Regions from separate parts of the Streptomyces sp. NPDC051684 genome, predicted to be linked through region 3. Evidence: riboswitches for the same ligand, from Rfam matches in the RefSeq annotation. Region 3 holds a riboswitch; each other region holds the start of a gene.
What was found. Region 3 has a riboswitch for thiamine pyrophosphate ahead of ACIA8D_RS03550 (thiamine ABC transporter substrate binding subunit). Riboswitches for the same ligand answer to the same signal wherever they lie in the genome.
Positions count from the first base shown of each region.

Region 1: another riboswitch for thiamine pyrophosphate. It lies ahead of thiC (phosphomethylpyrimidine synthase ThiC); the one in region 3 lies ahead of ACIA8D_RS03550 (thiamine ABC transporter substrate binding subunit).
Region 2: another riboswitch for thiamine pyrophosphate. It lies ahead of thiO (glycine oxidase ThiO); the one in region 3 lies ahead of ACIA8D_RS03550 (thiamine ABC transporter substrate binding subunit).

Region 1 covers NZ_JBITCS010000003.1:199,308-206,051, reverse strand. Annotated here, with positions in the region: gene ACIA8D_RS05190 (IclR family transcriptional regulator) at 125-901, shown strand; gene ACIA8D_RS05185 (SsgA family sporulation/cell division regulator) at 1,002-1,466, shown strand; gene ACIA8D_RS05180 (YibE/F family protein) at 1,576-2,910, opposite strand; TPP riboswitch at 2,982-3,153, shown strand; gene thiC (phosphomethylpyrimidine synthase ThiC) at 3,146-4,921, shown strand; gene ACIA8D_RS05170 (hypothetical protein) at 4,998-5,822, opposite strand; gene ACIA8D_RS05165 (metallophosphoesterase) at 6,005-6,744, opposite strand, start outside.
Region 2 covers NZ_JBITCS010000018.1:20,572-27,315, forward strand. Annotated here, with positions in the region: gene ACIA8D_RS22155 (deoxyribonuclease IV) at 1-778, opposite strand, end outside; gene pknB (Stk1 family PASTA domain-containing Ser/Thr kinase) at 827-2,782, opposite strand; gene ACIA8D_RS22165 (thiazole synthase) at 2,920-3,732, opposite strand; gene thiS (sulfur carrier protein ThiS) at 3,740-3,940, opposite strand; gene thiO (glycine oxidase ThiO) at 3,937-5,124, opposite strand; TPP riboswitch at 5,122-5,235, opposite strand; gene ACIA8D_RS22180 (hypothetical protein) at 5,288-5,635, shown strand; gene ACIA8D_RS22185 (NAD(P)/FAD-dependent oxidoreductase) at 5,756-6,744, shown strand, end outside.
Region 3 covers NZ_JBITCS010000002.1:223,871-230,614, forward strand. Annotated here, with positions in the region: gene frr (ribosome recycling factor) at 1-133, shown strand, start outside; gene ACIA8D_RS03530 (phosphatidate cytidylyltransferase) at 166-1,371, shown strand; gene ACIA8D_RS03535 (YceI family protein) at 1,568-2,224, shown strand; gene ACIA8D_RS03540 (DUF6243 family protein) at 2,452-2,667, shown strand; gene rlmN (23S rRNA (adenine(2503)-C(2))-methyltransferase RlmN) at 2,744-3,850, shown strand; TPP riboswitch at 3,889-3,994, shown strand; gene ACIA8D_RS03550 (thiamine ABC transporter substrate binding subunit) at 4,107-5,162, shown strand; gene ACIA8D_RS03555 (ABC transporter permease) at 5,138-6,744, shown strand, end outside.

The DNA.
Region 1 (6,744 bases), on a different contig from region 3:
GGGAAGTTTCCCTGCGCGGCGGGCGCCAATCGGTGGCCAAGGGTTAGAGTCCGGAATTCGATGGCTTTAGCCCCCTGCGAGTCTCGAAAACGCGGGGGTCCCCCACGCGCATCGGGAGTGAACCTTGGCCACGGTCGATACCGCACCCGCCGCCCCGCAGACACTCATCGGCTCCGTTCAGCGAGCCATGCGACTGCTCGAGGCGGTCGCGTCCCATGACGACGGGGCGCCGGCCAAGCAGCTCGCCCGGGAGGCGGGTCTCGCCCTTCCCACCGCGTACCACCTACTGCGCACGCTGGCTCATGAGGGATATCTCCGCCGGGAGAACGGCGTCTTCGTCTTCGGTGACGCCGCCGAGCGTCTGAGCAGCAGCGGAGCGCAGCAGAATCGTCGCAGCATGATCACCGACGCGCTGCGGCACTGGCGCGACACCATCGGCGTCCCGGTCTATTTCGCGGTCTACCGCGACGGCGAGATCGAGCTCGTCGCTGTCGCCGACACTCCGGCCAATCCGGCCGTCGAGGAGTGGGCCGACTTCCGGGAGACCGGCCATGCCCACGCCATCGGCCAGTGCCTGCTCTCCCAGCTCGACGAGGGGGCCCGCAAGGACCACCTCGACCGCTATCCGGCCCAGTCCATTACTCCGTACTCGGTACGGGACGACCGCGCGCTGCTGCGGAAGCTGAGCCGGGTCGGCCGCATGGAGCCGGTCGTCGAGCGCCAGGAGTACGCGCTGGGCACCGCCTGTGCCGCGTTCCCCCTGACCATCGGGTCGGCCGCGGCAACTTTGGCCATTTCTCTCCCTTCCCATCAGGCGGAGAAACTGCTGCCCACAGCCCGACGGTTGCAGCACGAGATCGGCAGGCTGGTAGGAACACTCGCCTTCTCTATCAGCATTTGAAAACTCACTCCTTGTGATCCTGTGTGTACGTTGAGCAAGATGCCAGCAGTGTCAGGCAGGTAATTCCTGGCCAATCGACGGCAAGTTGACGGGGTAGGCGATGCGCGAGTCGGTACAAGCAGTTCAAGCAGAGGTCATGATGAGCTTCCTCGTTTCCGAGGAGCTCTCGTTCCGCATTCCGGTGGAGCTCCGGTACGAGTCCACCGATCCGTATGCGGTGCGGCTGACCTTCCATCTCCCCGGAGACGCGCCCGTGACCTGGGCGTTCGGCCGGGAGCTCCTCGTCGACGGGGTCAACGGGGCCAGTGGCGAAGGAGACGTACAGGTCACACCGGTGGAGCGGGTGGGCGGCGCGGTCGGCGAGATGCCGGGAGAGGTGCACATCAGGCTTCAGGTCGGTGCGGACCAGGCGCTGTTCAGGGCAGGGGTCGCACCGCTCGTCGCGTTCCTCGACCGGACGGACAAGCTCGTTCCGCTCGGCCAGGAAGAAACGGGCGCGGACTTCGAGTCCGACCTCGACGAGGCGCTCGACCGGATCCTCGCCGAGGAGCAGAGCGCGGGCTGACTCCCCATCGGCTCGCACAACAGCAGACGGCCACACCAGATGGTTTGTACGACACCGGACCAGACGTAACGCTTCAGCAGCGCGGTGCACCCGAGCAGTTCCGCGCCATTCAGCGTTTGCGCCGCCGGCCTCCGCCACCACGTCCAGGAGCGGGAGCGGCCTTCACGGGCCCCCGCTCCGGGCGGTCGGCGGACACGACGAGCGCGGCCAGTGCGGTGGTCACCGGCACCGAGGCGACGAGGCCGATCGAGCCGACCAGCGTACGCACGATCTCCTCGGCCACCAGCTCGCTGTTGGCCACGTCGGCGACACTGCTCTGCGCGATCGAGAAGAGCAGCAGCAGGGGCAGCGCGGCGCCCGCGTAGGCCAGCACGAGCGTGTTGACGACCGACGCGATGTGGTCGCGCCCGATGCGGATCGCCGCCCGGTACAGGGCACGCCGGCCCAGCGTCGGGTTCGCCTCGTGCAGCTCCCATACGGCGGAGGTCTGGGTGACCGTCACATCGTCGAGCACGCCGAGCGAACCGATGATGACGCCGGCGAGCAGCAGACCGCTCATGTCGATGTCCGGGTACAGGCCGTGGATCAGCCCTGTGTTGTCGTCGGTGTTGCCCGTCAGGGCCGCCCAGCCGATGAACAGCGAGCCCAACAGGCCGATCAGCAGCAGAGAGACCAGGGTGCCGAGCACGGCGACGGAGGTTCTGGCCGTCAGGCCGTGACACATGTAGAGCGCGATCAGCATGATCGCGCTGGCCCCGACCACCGCGACGACGAGAGGGTTCGACCCCTGCAGAATCGCGGGCAGGATGAAGAAGGTCAGCACCATAAAGCTGACCGCGAGCGCGACCAGTGCCATGACGCCGCGCATCCGGCCCACCACGACCACGGCCAGGGCGAAGATCCCGGCCAGCAGCACCATCGGCACCTTGCGGTTCACATCGGTGACCGAGTACTGAAGCTCCTTCGGTGCGTCCGGCGCGTACGCGGCGATCACCTTCTGGCCCTCGTGCAACTGCCGCGGCGAATCCGGCTGGACGACCTCGGTGAACGTACGGCCCTCGTCCTTGCCGCTGTCGATCCGGATCGTCGCGTTCTCGCAGGTGCCACTGGTTTTCTGCTCGCCGGTGGTGCCCTGTTGCGCCGTGGGGTCCCCGGTGGGGCTCTGCCCCTGGGCGTGCACGGACGAGCAGTCGACCTTCTCGACCCGGGTGACCGTGGCCTGCTGCGTCTGTCGGTCGAAGCCGACCCCGCTGCGCTCGTGCGGCGGTGCGCCGCCCGGCCAGAGCACCGCGAGGCCCACGACGACCGCGACCGAGAACGGGATCAGGACGGCCGCGATCACTTTGCGCAGGTGCCGCGAGACTGGCGCCGCTGGACCGTGGCTGTGGGAGTGCCCATGCGGCGGGTGGGACGGCGGAGCGGGGGGCTGCTGGCTGGTGGTCACCGCCAGATCATCGCAAGAACGGAGGGGGCCCTCTGTTCAACGCGGCGTGGATCACGTTAGCGTGGAGGCGCTTTTGCCATCGCGGGAGCTCGGAGCACCGGGCTGAGAGGGCGCTGACCTTCGTCCCAGCGCGTTTCACGTGAAACAGCGTGGAAGTGCGTGACCAGGGGACGGATATCGCTGCGTCGACCGCTGAACCTGTTACCGGGTAATGCCGGCGTAGGGAGTAGGTCTCATGACCACAACGGACGCACACACGCCTGCCTCCAGCTCGACCGAGGAGGCCGGCCAGTCCATCGGCTGGCACAAGGGGTACATCAGGGGCTCGCGCCCCGACCTCCAGGTGCCGGTCCGTCAAGTGCACCTCACCAATGGGCAGTCGGTGACGCTGTACGACACCTCAGGTCCGTACACCGACCCGACCGTCGACACGGATGTCCGCCGCGGCCTCGCACCGCTGCGGGAGAACTGGATCATCGCCCGCGGCGACACCGAAGAGTACGCGGGCCGCCCCGTCCGTCCCGAGGACGACGGCATCAAGCACACGTCGCCGCGCGGCGGCCTGCGCAATCTCGACGCGGTCTTCCCCGGCCGCCCGCGTCAGCCGCGCCGGGGCCGCAACGGGCAGGCCGTGAGTCAACTCGCGTACGCACGCCGGGGGGAGATCACCCCGGAGATGGAGTACGTGGCCATCCGGGAGAACGTCGCCCCCGACGTCGTACGGGACGAGATCGCGGCGGGCCGGGCCGTGCTGCCCGCGAACGTCAATCACCCGGAGATCGAGCCGATGATCATCGGCAAGCGATTCCTGGTGAAGGTCAACGCCAACATCGGCAATTCCGCCGTCACCTCCTCCATCGAGGAGGAGGTGGACAAGATGACCTGGGCGACCAAGTGGGGCGCCGACACGGTCATGGACCTCTCCACCGGCCGCAACATCCACACCACGCGCGAGTGGTTGCTGCGCAACTCCCCCGTGCCGATCGGCACCGTGCCGCTCTACCAGGCCCTCGAAAAGGTCGACGGCAAGGCCGAGGAGCTGTCCTGGGAGGTCTACAAGGACACGATCATCGAGCAGGCCGAGCAGGGCGTGGACTACATGACGGTCCACGCGGGAGTCCGCCTCCCGTACGTCCCGATGACCGCCGACCGCAAGACCGGCATCGTCTCGCGCGGCGGCTCGATCATGGCCGCGTGGTGCCTCGCGCACCACAAGGAGAGCTTCCTCTACGAGAACTTCGAGGAGCTCTGCGAGATCCTCGCGACCTACGACGTCACGTACTCGCTCGGCGACGGACTGCGCCCCGGCTGCATCGCGGACGCCAACGACGAGGCGCAGTTCGCGGAGCTGAGGACGCTCGGCGAGCTGAACTCCATCGCCAAGCGCCACAACGTGCAGACGATGATCGAGGGCCCGGGCCACGTCCCGATGCACAAGATCAAGGAGAACATCGACCTCCAGCAGGAGATCTGCGAGGAGGCGCCGTTCTACACGCTCGGCCCGCTGACCACCGACGTCGCCCCGGCGTACGACCACATCACGTCCGGGATCGGCGCCGCGATGATCGCCTGGTGGGGCACGGCGATGCTCTGCTACGTCACGCCGAAGGAGCACCTGGGACTGCCCAACCGCGACGACGTGAAGACCGGTGTCATCACGTACAAGATCGCGGCGCATGCGGCGGACCTCGCCAGGGGGCACCCGGACGCACAGGCGTGGGACGACGCGCTGTCCGACGCCCGCTTCGAGTTCCGCTGGGAGGACCAGTTCAATCTGGCTCTCGACCCGGACACGGCGCGCGAGTTCCACGACGAGACGCTGCCGGCGGAGCCCGCGAAGACGGCACACTTCTGCTCGATGTGCGGGCCGAAGTTCTGCTCGATGAAGATCTCGCAGGACATCCGGCGCGAACACGGCACCACGTCCTCGGAGATCACGGAGGGCATGGAGCAGAAGTCCAAGGAGTTCGCCCAGGCCGGCAATCGCGTGTATCTGCCGATCGCCGACTGACGGCATGAGTGCATGACGGTGGGGCCCCTCGTGCGCGAGGGGCCTCGTCGTCGAACGGCCCGGTGGCGCCGGAGGGTCAGTCCGGCTGGTGGTCGGGGCCGCCGAAGTCCGGGCTGGAGAAGTCCGGGCTCGAATAGCCGGCGCGCTGGCCCGTGGCCGTGCCGCCGCCGTCGGGGCTGCTGAACCCCGGCCTGTTGTAGCCGAGGTGCGGCATGCGCCCGCCGGAGCCGCCGCGGCCCCCGAGGGGTGAGCCGCCGCCCGCCGAGGGATCCGCCAGGGCGTCCCGCAGGAACGGCAGGATGCCCCGGTCCAGGAGCGCGACGCGCCAGGCCTCCCTGGCCTGCTTCACTTCCTCGCTCGCCTCGCCGTGCGTGCTCGCCTGGAGCGACGTCGAGCCGTTGCGCAACGCCGCGAGCAGCAGGCAGACCGCCGCGACGAGAATGCTCGCCGCGGTGATCGCGCCGAAGACCCAGCCGAAGGTGCGCAGGGTCCTGGCGAAGGCCGGTACCGGGTCGAGCATGCTCAGGACGTAGCCGACGATCAGGAAGATCAGGGCTGCGGTCCCGGCCAGGACAGGGGCGAGCACGACGGCGACCGCGGCGACGCCCGGTCCCGTGCTCTCCCCGCTGGAGTTGCCTCCTTCGCGTAGCGGACGCAGGAGCCGCGGTGTGGAGCGCAGTTCCTCGCGGACCTTGACGTAGCGCTGGTACTCGTCGGCGGCCGCCGTGTTGATCAGTGCGGCGGCGCCGAGCGCCATCGTGCGCAGCTGTTCGGGGTTGAGCCGCTGGCCCACTGCGGCGAGTTCAGGCCGATTCGGTGCGGTACGCAGCGCGTCATCGAGGAGCCGCTCGAACTCGGGACGGTCCTCGTTCAGCAAATGCGGAGCGCTGTTCATGTGCATCCCCCGATGCTCCGTAGGGCTTGGTGGCCCGCATGGGTGCGAGCCGTCGGGCAGAAACGGAGGGGAGCCTGCTACGGATAAGCCGATGGTAGAGCTGTCACGGCACGCGGTGACAGGGGGTTTCCGGAAATTGGCCCGGCGGCCGGTCGGATCCTCCGCTTTCGCGTGTTCTCCGCGAAGTCTCAGCCATCCATGGGGAGTTGCTGGACGAGCAGCTTTCCGGCCATGGTCACGCCGCCGTCCATGGCGATGGCCAGGCCGTTCGCGTACACGTGCGGGCCTTCGACCGGGGGCCTGCTGTCCTCGCTGTCCCCGTCCTCGCCACCGACCTCGCCGAGCAGGTACGGGATCGGGCTGTGGCCGTGCACGATGCGCGAACCGCCGAAGGCGTCGAGGAGCTGCCGCGCGGCGCCGGGCCCCGATTCCTCGTCCTTGAACGCGAACCGCTTGGTGAACTTGCGGAACAGGTCCCAGCACTCGTCCGCGTCATTGCGCGTGAGGGTCTCGCGCACCGTGTCGTTGACGGCCTCGATGGAGTCGCCGTAGTCGAGATACGCGGTGGTGTCCGAGTGCGTGAGCAGGTGGTCGTCCTCGATCTCGATCGCGTCGAGCCGGGACATCCACTGCAGATGCACGTCCTGGAGGCGGTCCATGTCGGCCTTCTGTCCGCCGTTGAGCAACCAGGCCGCCTGGAACGTGGCGGTGCCGGCTCCCGAGTTCACGGGCGTGTCGCCGAACCGCTTCGCGCCGAGCAGCAGCAGCTCGTGGTTGCCCATGAGCGCCTTGCAGTAGCCGCCCGCAGCCGCCGCCTCCGCGGACAGCCGCATGACGAGATCGATGACGCCGATCCCGTCGGGCCCGCGGTCGGTGAAGTCGCCGAGGAACCACAGGCGCGCGGTGCCCGCCGCCCAGTTGCCCTCGG
Region 2 (6,744 bases), on a different contig from region 3:
CGGTCGCGGGGTGGGCCATCAGCTCGCGGAACGGTTCCTCGCCGATGTGGCCGGTGCCGATGTTCTCGTGCCGGTCCTTGTGGGCGCCCACGACGTCCTTGGAGTCGTTGGCGTGGATCAGCTTGAGGCGGCCCTCGCCGACCGTGTCGACGAGCAGGTCGAGGGTCTGCTTCATGCCGGCCGGGCCCGTGAGGTCGTGGCCCGCCGCGAAGATGTGGCAGGTGTCGAGGCAGACGCCCAGCTTGGGGTGGCGGTCGAGGGCGTCGAAGTACGGGCCGAAGTCCCAGGTGCGCGAGCACAGCGAGGCGCCCTGGCCCGCGGTCGACTCCAGGAGCAGGAAAGGGTCGTCGTCGTGGGTCAGCTCGTCGAGCAGCGGCAGCATGCGCTCGCGGACCTGCGCGAGGGCGACCTCGCGCTCCCGGCCGCCGGTCGCGGAGCCGGTGTGCACGACGACGCCGAGCGCGCCGATCGCGCGGGCCCGGCGCAGCGAGTGGCGCAGGGAGTCCACGGACTTGTCGACGGTCGCCTCGGTGTGCGAGCCGAAGTTGATCAAGTACGGGGCGTGGACGTACGCCGGGATGTCCGCCTCGGCGCACTGGGCGCGGAAGTCCTCGTCCTGCTTGGGATTGCCGGGCGGGGTGGCCCAGCCGCGGGGGTTGGCCACGAAGACCTGGACGGTTTCGGCCTTGAGGTCACGCGCGTAGGAGAGCCCAACGCTCGCGAGGCCGCCGGCCACGGGGACATGGCCGCCGATCGGATTGCGGATGCTGCTGTTCACCCGGCCCAGGGTGTCATGGGCGTTCGAACGCCCGGGGCCGGGCCGTGGCTAGCGGATGGTGATCGTGATGCTGGAGCCCTTGGGGGCCTCGTCGCCGCCCTCCACCGACTGGCTCTTGACGGTGTCACCGAACAGGCCGAGCAGTCCGCGGTTCTCCTCCACCTCGAAGCCCGCCGCGGTGAGCTGCGACTTCGCCTCGTCGACCTTCTGGCCCGTGACATCGGGGACCTCGACCATGACGGGGCCCTTGGAGATCGTCAGCGTCACCGTGTCACCCTCGGCGAGTTGCTTGCCCTCGTCGGGGGACTGCCGGGCGACGCTGCCCTTGTCCTCTTCGGAGTTGACCCGCTTCGTGGAGATCTCGGCGTTCAGGCCCGCGTCCTCCAGGTCGGCGATGGCGTCCTGCTCGGACTCGCCCGTGACATCGGGGACGTCCACGGGGGAGCCCTTGGAGACGATCAGGGCGACGGCGGAGCCGGCCTTGCGGGTGCCGCCCGCGCCGGGATCCGTGCTGATCACCGAGCCCCTGGTGATCTGGTCGCTGAACTTCTTGGTGATCATGCCCGGTTCGAGGTCGCGCTTCTTGAGCTCGCTCTTCGCGGCGTCCAGCGGAGTATCGCTGAGATCGGGGACCTTCACGGTCTTGGAGCCCCTGGACACGGTCAGATCGACCGCCCCGCCGTTGCGGATGCGGTCGCCCGAACCCGGGTCGCTGTCCATGACGGTGCCGCGCTTGTATGTGTCGCTGTACGCGCGCGTGACCGTGCCCCGCTCCAGGCCCGCCTCCGTGAGGCGCTTCTCGGCCTGCGTCTGCGTCTGGTTGAGGACGGAGGGGACCTTCGTGAACTGGCCGGAGTTGATGTACCAGACGCCGGTGCCGAGGCCGAGGACCAGCAGGACCGCCGCGAGGATCGCGAGCGTGCGCCGCTGCGGGCCGCGCCCGCGACCGCCGCCGCGGGGCGATGCGGGGGCCGTGGGCGGCGGGGTCGGCGGCATCTCCAGGCGGCTCGTCCGGTTGAGCCGCGCCTGGTCCGCGGCCTCCGTGGGCAGCGGCAGCTGTACGGCGGTGCCCAGCGCGCGCGGGATCACGCTCGTACGGTCGTCGGCCCCCACGTGCTCGGTGTCGTGCGCCTGCGGCGGCACCGCGTCCAGCTGGGCGTCCGTGAGCGTCGAGCGGGCGTGCCTGGCGTGCGCGAGGAGCGCCACGGCGTCGTGCGGGCGCACCTCGGGGGTGCGGGCCGTCGCCGACGCGACCAGCTCGTCCAGCTCGTAGGGGAGGCCGGGGACCGCCGCCGAGGGCGGGGGCACGTCCTCGTGGAGGTGCTTGTAGAGGATCTGGGCGGGGGACTCGCCCGCGTGCGGCTTGCCTCCCGTGAGCATCTCGTAGAGCACGACGCCGCACGCGTAGACGTCCACGCTCGGTGTCGCCGTGCCGTTCTCGATCTGCTCGGGCGCCAGGTACGAGACCGTGCCGAGGACGGCGCCCGTGGTGTTCGTGACGGTGTCCACCGCGCGTACGAGGCCGAAGTCCGCGACCTTCACCCGGCCGTCGTCCCCTATCAGGACGTTCTCCGGCTTCATGTCGCGGTGTACGAAGCCCGCGCGGTGGGCCGCTCCCAGCGCGGCGAGGACCGGCTCCAGGATGTCGAGGGCGGCGCGGGGCCGCAGCGCACCCCGGTCACGCAGTACGTCGCGCAGGGTGCAGCCGGCGACGTACTCCATCGCCAGATAGACGTACGCGCCGTCGGTGCCCTGGTCGAAGACCCCCACCACATTGGGGTGCGAGAGGCGGGCCACCGACTTGGCCTCGCGGATGAAACGGTCCACGAACGAGGCGTCGGCGGCCAGCGAGGGGTGCATCACCTTGAGCGCGAGCACGCGGTCGAGGCGGGTGTCCACGGCCCGGTAGACCGTGGCCATCCCGCCGACCGCGATGCGCGCGTCGACGCGGTACCGGCCGTCGAGCACATGCCCGAGCAACGGGTCCTGAAGGGTCGTGTCCACGCAGGCGAGTGTACGAGGAGTGACCGACACCCGGACTCCGTGCCGTGAGGCCGGTGCCGTACTGCAGCAGAGCTGTGACCACCATCAAGCCCCGCCGGCGTTTGAGGCGCGGGGTCCGGATCGGAGCCCCGAGACCGTCACACGGTGCGGGCCGCCGAGAACGCCGGGCGCTCCGGATCAAGCACCGCCCGCCCCTCCGAAGGAGAAGACGCCTCCGCGAAGTGCCGCTTCGGAATCCGCCCCGCCCGATACGCGAAGCGACCCGCCTCCACCGCGTGCCGCATGCCCTCGGCCATGAGGACGGGCTCCTGTGCGCGGGTCACCGCCGAGGCGAGCATCACACCCGCGCAGCCGAGTTCCATGGCGAGAGTCACATCGGAGGCGGTGCCGGCGCCCGCGTCCAGGATCACCGGTACGCGCGCGTGCTCGGTGATCAGCTGGAAGTTGTGCGGGTTGCGGATGCCGAGCCCGGAGCCGATGGGGGAGCCGAGCGGCATGATTGCCGCGCAGCCGACGTCCTCCAGCTTGCGGGCCAGGACCGGGTCGTCGTTCGTGTACGGCAGGACCGTGAAGCCGTCGTCCACCAGCGTCTCCGCCGCGTCGAGCAACTCGATCGGATCGGGCAGCAGGGTGCGCTCGTCGGCGATCACCTCCAGCTTCACCAGGTCCGTACCGAGCGCCTCGCGCGCGAGGCGGGCCGTCAGGACGGCCTCTCCCGCGGTGAAGCAGCCCGCCGTGTTCGGCAGCACCCGGATGTTCAGCTTCTCCAGGACGGAGAGGACCGAGCCGTGCACGTTCGCGTTCACGCGGCGCATCGCCACGGTGGTGAGTTCGGTTCCGGAGGCCACCAGGGAGCGCTCCAGGACGTCGAGGCTGGGTGCCCCTCCCGTGCCCATGATCAGGCGGGAGGAGTACGACTCGCCCCCGAGGACGAAAGTGTCGTCGGCCATGGACGGTTCAGCCTCCTTGGACGGCCGTGAGGACCTCGACGCGGTCTCCTTCGGAGAGCGCCGTGGCGGGCCATTGGGTGCGGGGGACGACGGTCTCGTTGAGCGCGGCGGCGACGCCCTGGGGTGCGGTGGTGAGCGTGGTGACCAGCAGGTCGAGCGTGGTGCCCGCGGTCACCGTGCGCGGCTCGCCGTTGACGTGGACGTTCATGCGGGCTGCTCCACGAGGGCTGTGCCGAAGCGCTTCGGCGTGAACGGGCGGGCCTCTTCCGGAAGTTCACCGGTGGTCAGGGCGTGCGCCATGGTGTCGCCGGTGATCGGCGTCAGGAGCACGCCGTTGCGGTAGTGCCCTGTCGCCAGGAGGAGGCCCGGCAGGGCGGTCGGCCCCAGGAGCGGGGCGTTGTCGGGGGAGCCGGGGCGCAGGCCCGCGCGGGTCTCGGTGAGCGGCAGTTCGGTGATGCCGGGGACGAGTTCGTGGGCGTCCCGCAGGAGTTCGTAGACGCCGCCCGCGGTGACCGTGGTGTCCCAGCCGAGTTCCTCGCTGGTGGCGCCCACCACCAGTTCGCCGTTGACGCGCGGCACCAGGTAGAGGTTGCCGCCGCGGACGACCGCCCGGACCGTGCGGCTGAGGAAGGGCGCGTACCGCTTCGGCACCGTCAGGCGCAGCACCTGGCCCTTGACGGGGCGCACCGGCGGGAGCACCGCGTCGGGCACGCCCGCGAGCTGTCCGCCGCGGCTGCCGGCCGCCAGGACCACCTGGCCCGCGGCGAGTTCGGTGCCGTCGGCGAGGACTGCGCCGCGCGCCCGGTCGCGGACGACACGCAGCCGTTCGGCCCACGACCGGTGGAAGATCACGCCGGAGCGCTCGCAGGCCGTCACGAGGGCGCTCGCGAGCCTTCTCGGGTCGATCTGGTGGTCCCCGTCGACCCGCAGTCCGCCGCGCACGCCGGGCGCGAGCATCGGTTCGAGGCGGCGGCAGTCGCGGCCCGAGAGCCACTCGGCCTCGAGCCCCGACTTCGTCTGCAGCGCGTGCAGTTCACGGAGGTGGGCGCGGTCGTCCGCGTCGAGCGCGACCGCGAGCGTGCCGCAGGCGCGGTAGCCGAGGTCCTGCCCGGTGGCCTCGGACAGCTCGGCCGCGAAGTCCGGGTAGCGGCGCGCGGACTCCAGGTTGAGGCCGAGCAACGTCTGCTCGCCGTGGTGCAGTTCGGTGACGGCGGCCAGCATTCCGGCCGCCACCTGGGCGGCCCCGCCGCCGGGCTCGGGGTCCGCGACCGCGACGGAAAGATCGCGCTGCGCGGCCCGCCAGGCGGTGACCAGACCGATGATGCCGCCACCGACGACGAGGACGTCGCAGGTGTGCGTGTGGTGCGAATGAACGGATGGCGTCGACGACATGGGCGTCAAGCCCCTCCCTTCGCCGGTATGACCCGGATCAGGTTCGTACGGTCGAAGGCCGCTCCAGCCTCCCTCTCAGCCCGCTGCGTACGGGCTCCCGCGAGTGCTCTACGTTGGCCACCCTAGCCGTTGACCACACCCTCCAGTAAGGGAGTACCGACCCGTGGCCCGATCTCTCGAAGGTCTCTTGATGTCTCCCGTCGCCGACCAGGCCCCGGGCCAGGTGGGCACGAGCACCCGCTTCGCCTACCAGGAGGAGGACGGCCTCGTTTCGGCCGCCTACGTGGGCGGTGATGTGGTGCAGGGTCACCTCGTGGGGACGCGCACGGGCGACCGGCTCGACTTCCGTTACGTGCAGTTGAAGACCGACGGGACGACCGCCTCCGGGCACTGTGTCTCGCTCGTGTCCGAGCTCCCGGACGGCCGGGTGCGCCTCGACGAGACCTGGGAGTGGGAGTCGCAGGAGGGCAGCGGAACCAGCGCGGTCGAGGAACTGCTCGACCAGGAGTGAGTCCGGCGGCGCCGACCTTCCTCTTGATCGGTAAACCGCCGACGCGTGTGCAGGACGTCACGGCCCGGGAGTGGCCCGCACCGCTGACCGCGGCAAGATCGGGTGCCTAAGGTTGATCCCGTGAGTGAGCAGCGGAGCGGGAGCGGAGCGCCTTCGGGGCAGCGGAACGTCGTCATCGTGGGCGCGGGCATGGCCGGAGTGCAGACCGCCGTGGCGCTGCGCGAACAGGGCTTCACCGGCGCGGTCACCCTGCTCGGTGCCGAGCCCCACCAGCCGTACGACCGGCCACCGCTGTCCAAGGCGGTGCTGCTCGGCAAGGCCGAGGGCTCGGCCTTCGACGTGGACTTCGAGGCGCTCGGCGTCTCCCTGGAGCTGGGCCGCGAGGTGACCGGGCTGCGGCCCGGCGACCATGAGCTGGACACCGCCGAGGGACCGGTCCCGTACGACGTGCTGGTCGTCGCGACCGGCGCCGAGCCGGTCCAGTTGCCGGGGGGCGCGGGGGCGGCCCCCGGTGTGCATCTGCTGCGCACGCTCGACGACGCCGAGCTGCTGCGGCCCGTCCTCGCCGAGCAGCACGACGTGGTGGTCGTGGGCGCCGGCTGGATCGGCGCCGAGTTCGCCACCGCGGCCCGCGAGGCCGGCTGCCGGGTCACCGTCGTGGAGGCCGCCGAGCGGCCGCTGGCCGGGGCGCTGCCCGCCGAGATCGCCGCCCCCATGGCGACCTGGTACGCCGACGCGGGGGCCCAGCTGCGCACCCACGCGCGCGTGCAGCGCATCGAACCGGGCGTCGTGGTCCTCGACGACGGCACGCGGCTGCCCGCGGGAGCCGTCGTCGTTGGCATCGGCGCCCGCCCCGCCACCCGCTGGCTGGCCGGCTCGGGCATCGAGCTCGGTGCCCACCGCGAGGTCCTCGCGGACGAGGGGCTGCGCACCTCCGTGCCCGACGTGTACGCGGTGGGGGACTGCTCCTCGTTCCCCTCGGGGCGCTACGGGCAGCGCCTGATGGTCCACCACTGGGACAACGCGCTGCAGGGGCCGCGCACGGTGGCGGCGAACATCGTCGGTGTGACCCCGGCGGTGTACGACCCGGTGCCCTATTTCTGGTCCGA
Region 3 (6,744 bases):
GATCAAGGACGGCGACATCGGCGAGGACGAGGGCCGTCGCGGCGAGAAGGAATTGGACGACACCACCACGAAGTATGTGGCCCAGGTGGACGAGCTGCTCAAGCACAAGGAAGCCGAGCTGCTCGAAGTCTGAGCGAGCGCGGAAGATCGAGGTTCGAGGAATCCGTGAACGACTCTTCCTGGGGTGCGCCGACCGGGCCCGGACAGTGGGGCCCGACCGACGGCCAAGGGTCCGCCCCTGGTCAGGGGCCCGCGTACGGGCAGGCGCCGGCGTACGGCCAAGGGCCGTCGTACAACCAAGGACCGTCGTACGACCACGGGCGCGCTCCGGCGGGTCCCGCGTACGAACGGCACGCGGTCGATGAGACTCGGCCCATGCCCATCGTGCCCGATATGCCTGATACGCCTTCTGGTGACGGAAGGGGCGACGACCAGGACGACCGGGGGACCGCTCGGCTGAGTGGTCCCCTGTTCCGCGACGAGACGCCTCGGCAGCCGGAGCCGGCCGAACCGCCTTCGCGGTCCACGGAGTCCGCCCAGCCCGGGCCGCGCAAGAAGAAGAGCGCGGGCCGGGACCTCGGGGCGGCCATAGGCGTCGGTGTCGGACTCGGTGCGGTGATCATCGCTTCGCTCTTCATCGTCAAGGCCGTGTTCGTCGGCGTCATAGCGGTCGCGGTCGTCGTCGGCCTGTGGGAGCTGACCTCGCGCCTCGAGGAGCGCAAGGGCATCAAGGCGCCGCTCGTGCCGCTCGCCGTCGGTGGCGCGGCCATGGTGGTGGCCGGGTACGTGCGGGGCGCCGAGGGCGCCTGGGTGGCGATGGCGCTGACCGCGCTCGCCGTCCTCGTGTGGCGGATGACGGAGCCGCCCGAGGGCTACCTGAAGGACGTCACGGCGGGGGTCTTCGCGGCCTTCTACGTGCCGTTCCTCGCGACCTTCGTGGCGATGATGCTCACCGCGGACGACGGGGCGTGGCGCGTGCTCACGTTCCTGATCCTGACGGTCGTCAGCGACACCGGGGCGTACGCGGTCGGCTGGCGCTTCGGCAAGCACAAGCTCGCGCCGCGCATCAGCCCCGGCAAGACCCGCGAGGGCCTGCTGGGCGCCGTCTCGTTCGCCATGGTGGCGGGCGTGCTGTGCATGCAGTTCCTGGTGGACGACGGCACGTGGTGGCAGGGCCTCGTCATGGGCGCCCTCGTCGCGGCCAGCGCGACCCTCGGCGACCTCGGCGAGTCCATGATCAAGCGGGACCTCGGGATCAAGGACATGGGGACGCTGCTGCCGGGGCACGGCGGGATCATGGACCGCCTCGACTCCCTGCTGCCGACGGCTCCGGTCGTATGGCTGCTTCTGGTGCTGTTCGTCGGTTCCTGAGGAACGCCCGCGAGGCCCATGGGTACGCCCATGGACATGCCCATGGGTACGCCCAGGTGAAAGCCCCCGTCCGTAACCGGACGGGGGCTCTTCGTATACGCCCCCGCGAGACTTGTGAAGACCTGTTCACGAAGGTGGTCGGGTTCGTTGAGGGGGGCTTGCGTGCGTGTTTTACGCTCAAGTAACAACGTGCCTCATGAACATCTTCGGTCGCAGCTTCTCATCCCGGCGCGCAGAGGGATCCGCTGCTCAGGGGGCCGCCGGCACCGCAGTGCTGCCCGATCCGGCCGGTCACGATCCCTCCATGGCGGCGCTCACCGGCGCATGGATGGTCGACCCCGCACACAGCAGGATCGGGTTCTCCGTCCGGCATGCCATGGTGACGACCGTGCGCGGCGCTTTCGCGGAGTACCAGAGCCGCCTCTACTTCGACGGTGACGACCCGTCCCGTTCATCCGCCGAGCTCGTCCTGGCCACGGCGAGCGTCGACACGGGTGTCGAGCAGCGGGACGCCCACGTGGTGGGCCGTGACTTCCTGAACGCCGCCCAGTACCCGCGCATGACCTTCAAGAGCACCGCCGTGGAACTGGTGGGCGACGACGTCTACCGGATGCACGGCGATCTCACCATCAAGGGCGTCGCCCGCCCGGTCGTCCTCGAACTCACCTACATCGGCTTCGTCACGGACGCCTTCGGTGACGAACGCGTCGGCTTCGACGGCACCACCACCATCAACCGCACCGACTGGGGCCTCACGTACAACGCCCGCCTGGCCCAGGGCGGCAACATGGTCAGCGAAAAGGTCCGCCTCCAGTTCGACATCGCGGCGATCCGCACGCCGTCGGGCGGCTGACCCCTCATAAAAGGGCCCCCGACCTGCGCCTCCGGCGTGGATCAGGGGCCTGTTCCCGTTGTCGTCACAGGTCCACGACCATGGAACCGGGTATCGTCCTCGACATGTTCTTCCAGACGCCGATTTACGAGTGAGAGCGTGACGGGCCCCGCCGACATCCTTCGACGTCGCCGCCCGTCCCCCACCGATGAATCCGTAGAACACCTCACTTCACGCCGGGAGAACCCGTGACCGACAGCAAGAACATCAACAACCCCGTGGGCCAGGGCGGCGGCCAGCGCAAGAAGCTGTCCCGCGCCGAACGGCAGAACAACGGCCCGCACCGCAACCTCGACCGTCGGCTCGCCGCCGACCAGAAGGCGGAGCTGGTGCGCAAGATGCGCGAGAAGGCGGCCGCGGCCGAGGGCACCGGTCAGACGGGCGACGCCACCGCGCAGAGCTGACGCGAGCCGAGAGCCCAGGGCCGTCCCAGACAACGGCGCAAGGTCACCCCTCCGCATCTGCGACACTGGATGGGCTATGCCTAAGCCCGGAGAACTCACGTTCGTCGCCCCCCGCGGAGCCAAGAAGCCGCCGCGGCACCTTGCTGATCTTTCGCCTGTTGAGCGGAAGGAAGCCGTTGCCGCGATCGGTGAGAAGCCGTTTCGCGCCAAGCAGCTCTCGCAGCACTACTTCGCGCGGTTCGCGCACGACCCCGCGGAGTGGACCGACATCCCCGCGGGGTCGCGCGAGAAGCTGCGGGAGGCGTTGCTGCCGGAGCTGATGACCGTCGTGCGGCATCTGTCGACCGACAGCGACACGACGCGCAAGACGCTGTGGAAGCTGTTCGACGGGACGCTCGTGGAGAGCGTGCTCATGCGGTATCCGGACCGGGTGACGATGTGTATCTCGTCGCAGGCCGGGTGCGGCATGAACTGCCCGTTCTGTGCCACCGGCCAGGCCGGGCTCGACCGGAACCTGTCGACCGGCGAGATCGTGCATCAGATTGTTGATGGGATGCGCGCCCTCAGGGACGGGGAGATTCCCGGAGGCCCGGCCCGGCTCTCCAACATCGTGTTCATGGGCATGGGCGAGCCGCTCGCCAACTACAAGCGGGTCATCCAGGCCATCCGCGCGCTCACGGACCCGGAGCCGGACGGGCTCGGGCTCAGCCAGCGCGGCATCACCGTGTCGACGGTCGGGCTCGTGCCGGCCATCAACCGGTTCACCGACGAGGGGCTGAAGTGCCGGCTCGCGATCTCGTTGCACGCGCCCGACGACGAGCTGCGCGACACCCTCGTACCCGTCAATACGCGGTGGAACGTGCGCGAGGTGCTCGACTCCGGGTTCGAGTACGCCGCGAAGTCCGGGCGCCGGCTGTCGATCGAGTACGCGCTCATCCGGGACATCAACGACCAGGCGTGGCGTGGTGACCGGCTCGGGCGGATGCTCAAGGGCAAGCCCGTGCATGTGAACCTGATCCCGTTGAACCCGACCCCGGGTTCGAAGTGGACCGCCTCGCGGCCCGAGGACGAGAAGGCCTTCGTCGACGCGATCGCCGCGCACGGCGTTCCGGTCACCATCCGGGACACCCGTGGCCAGGAGATCGACGGAGCCTGTGGACAGCTGGCGGCCACCGAGCGGTAGCCTGGCGACTGTCAGTTCGATACACCACAACTCCATCTGCATTCCGACAGGGGAGCGCCACAGCGCTGAGAGTGCGGCATCGGCCGCAGACCCTCTGGACCTTGCCCAGGTCATTCTGGGTAGGAAGTTCGGACACCACTCAAGCTGTTGCGCCCTGCCCGGGGCCCCGCGAAGGGGCTCCGGGCAGGGCCGCGTCTTCTCCTGGTCACGCCCAGGAGGAATTCAAGTGAGCAAGAAGGCGTACGTCGCCGTGGTCATGGGGCTCGGGCTCGTCACGCTGTCCGCGTGCGGGTCCTCCGGTGGTGGCTCCGGTGCCGCCGGCGGGGACTCCAGGACGGTGACCCTCGTGAGTCATGACTCGTGGGCCGTCTCCAAGGGCGTACTGAAGGACTTCGAGAAGAAGTCCGGGTACCGGGTCAAGGTCCTCAAGGACGGGGACGCCGGCGAGGCCGTCAACAAGGCGATCCTGTCCAAGAACAATCCGCAGGGCGACGTCCTCTTCGGCGTCGACAACACCTTGCTCTCGCGGGCGCTCGACAACGGGATCTTCTCCTCGTACAAGGCCAAGGGGCTGGAGGACGAGGTGAAGGGCGCGTACCGGCTCGACAAGGGTAAGAACCGGGTGACCCCCGTCGATACCGGGTCGCTCTGCGTCAACTACGACAAGGCGTACTTCAAGAAGCACGACCTCGCGCCCCCGGCCTCCTTCGCGGACCTTGCCAAGCCCGCGTACAAGAACCTGCTGGTCTCGGAGAACGCGGCCACCTCGTCGCCGGGGCTCGGCTTCCTGCTCGGGTCCGCCGCGAAGTACGGCGACGACGGCTGGCAGCCGTACTGGAAGAAGCTCAAGGCCAACGGGCTCAAGGTCGTCGACGGCTGGGACCAGGCGTACAACGAGGAGTTCAGCGGGAGCGCCGGTGGCAGGAAGGCGGGGGGCGAGCGGCCGCTCGTCGTGTCGTACGCGTCCTCGCCGCCCGCCGAGGCCGTGTTCGCCGATCCCCAGCCGAAGACCTCGCCGGTCGGGGTCGCGAAGGGGACCTGCTTCCAGCAGGTCGAGTTCGCGGGGCTGCTGAACGGGGCGCAGAACGAGAAGGGCGGCAAGGCGCTGCTCGACTTCTTGATCTCCAAGAAGTTCCAGGAGGACATGCCGCTCAACATGTTCGTCGATCCGGTGACCAAGAACGCCACCGCCCCCGCCGACTACACCAAGTACGCGGTGAAGATCGACGACCCCGAGACCATGAGCCCGCGCAAGATCGCGGACAACCGGGACGACTGGGTGAAGTCGTGGACGTCGCTCGTACTGAAGTAGCCGTCGGGAGAAGAAACGGGAACGCGGCGCGGCTTGGGCTCATGGTCCTGCCCGTCGTGTTCTTCGGGCTGTTCTTCGCCTATCCGGTCGTCGCGATCGTCGAGCGCGGGCTGCACGTCGACGGCGGCTGGCAGGTCGGGCGGATCCTGGATGTGCTCGGGCAGTCCGACATCCGGCACGTGCTGTGGTTCACCGTCTGGCAGGCGCTCGCGTCGACCGCGCTGACGCTGCTGCTCGCGCTGCCGGGGGCGTATGTCTTCGCGCGGTTCGAGTTCCCGGGCAAGCAAGTGCTGCGGGCCGTCGTGACGGTGCCGTTCGTGCTGCCGACCGTTGTCGTCGGCACCGCGTTTCTCGCGCTCGTAGGGAACGGCGGGCTGCTCGACGAGCTGTGGGGCGTGCGGCTCGACACGACGGTGTGGGCGATTCTGCTCGCGCATGTGTTCTTCAATTACGCGGTCGTGGTGCGGACCGTGGGTGGGCTGTGGGCGCAGCTCGATCCGCGGCAGGAGGAGGCCGCGCGGATGCTCGGCGCCTCGCGGTTCGCGGCCTGGCGGAAGGTGACGCTGCCGGCGCTCGGGCCCGCCGTCGCGGCTGCCGCGCTGATGGTGTTCCTGTTCACGTTCACGTCGTTCGGTGTGGTGCAGATTCTGGGCGGGCCCGGGTTCTCGACGCTTGAGGTCGAGATCTATCGGCAGACCGCGCAGATTTTTGACCTGTCGACCGCCGCCGTGCTCACCATCGTGCAGTTCGTCGCCGTCGGGCTGATTCTCGGTGTGCACGCGTGGACCGTGCGGCGGCGGGAGAGCGCGTTGCGGCTCGTCGACGCGGCGCACACGGCGCGCAGGCCGCGCGGGGGCGGGCAGTGGGCGCTGCTGAGCGGCGTGCTGGTGTCCGTCGCGCTGCTGATCGTGCTGCCGCTCGGGGTGCTCGTCGAGCGCTCGCTCGACGCTCCCGGCGGGTACGGGTTCGGGTACTTCCGGGCGCTCACGGACGCGGACGGCGGGACCTTCCTTGTGCCGCCGATCGACGCGATCTGGAACTCGCTGGAGTACGCGCTCGCGGCCACGGCCATCGCCGTGGTGGTCGGTGGGCTGGCCGCAGCGGCTCTCACGCGTCGGGCCGGGCGGCTCGTGCGCGGGTTCGACGCGTTGCTGATGCTGCCGCTGGGGGTGTCGGCGGTGACCGTCGGGTTCGGGTTCCTGATCACGCTCGACGAGCCGCCGCTCGACCTGCGGTCCACGTGGATCCTGGTGCCGCTCGCGCAGGCGCTCGTCGGGGTGCCGTTCGTGGTGCGGACCATGCTGCCGGTGCTACGGGCCGTCGACGGGCGGCTCCGGGAGGCCGCCGCGGTGCTCGGGGCGTCGCCGCTGCGGGCGTGGCGGGAGGTCGACCTGCCGATGGTGCGGCGGGCGCTGCTGGTGGCGGCGGGGTTCGCGTTCGCGGTGTCGCTCGGTGAGTTCGGGGCGACCGTGTTCATCGCGCGGCCCGACAGTCCGACGCTGCCGGTCGCCGTGGCCCGGCTGCTCGGGCGGGCCGGTGACCTCAACTACGGGCAGGCGATGGCCCTGTCGACCGTACTGAT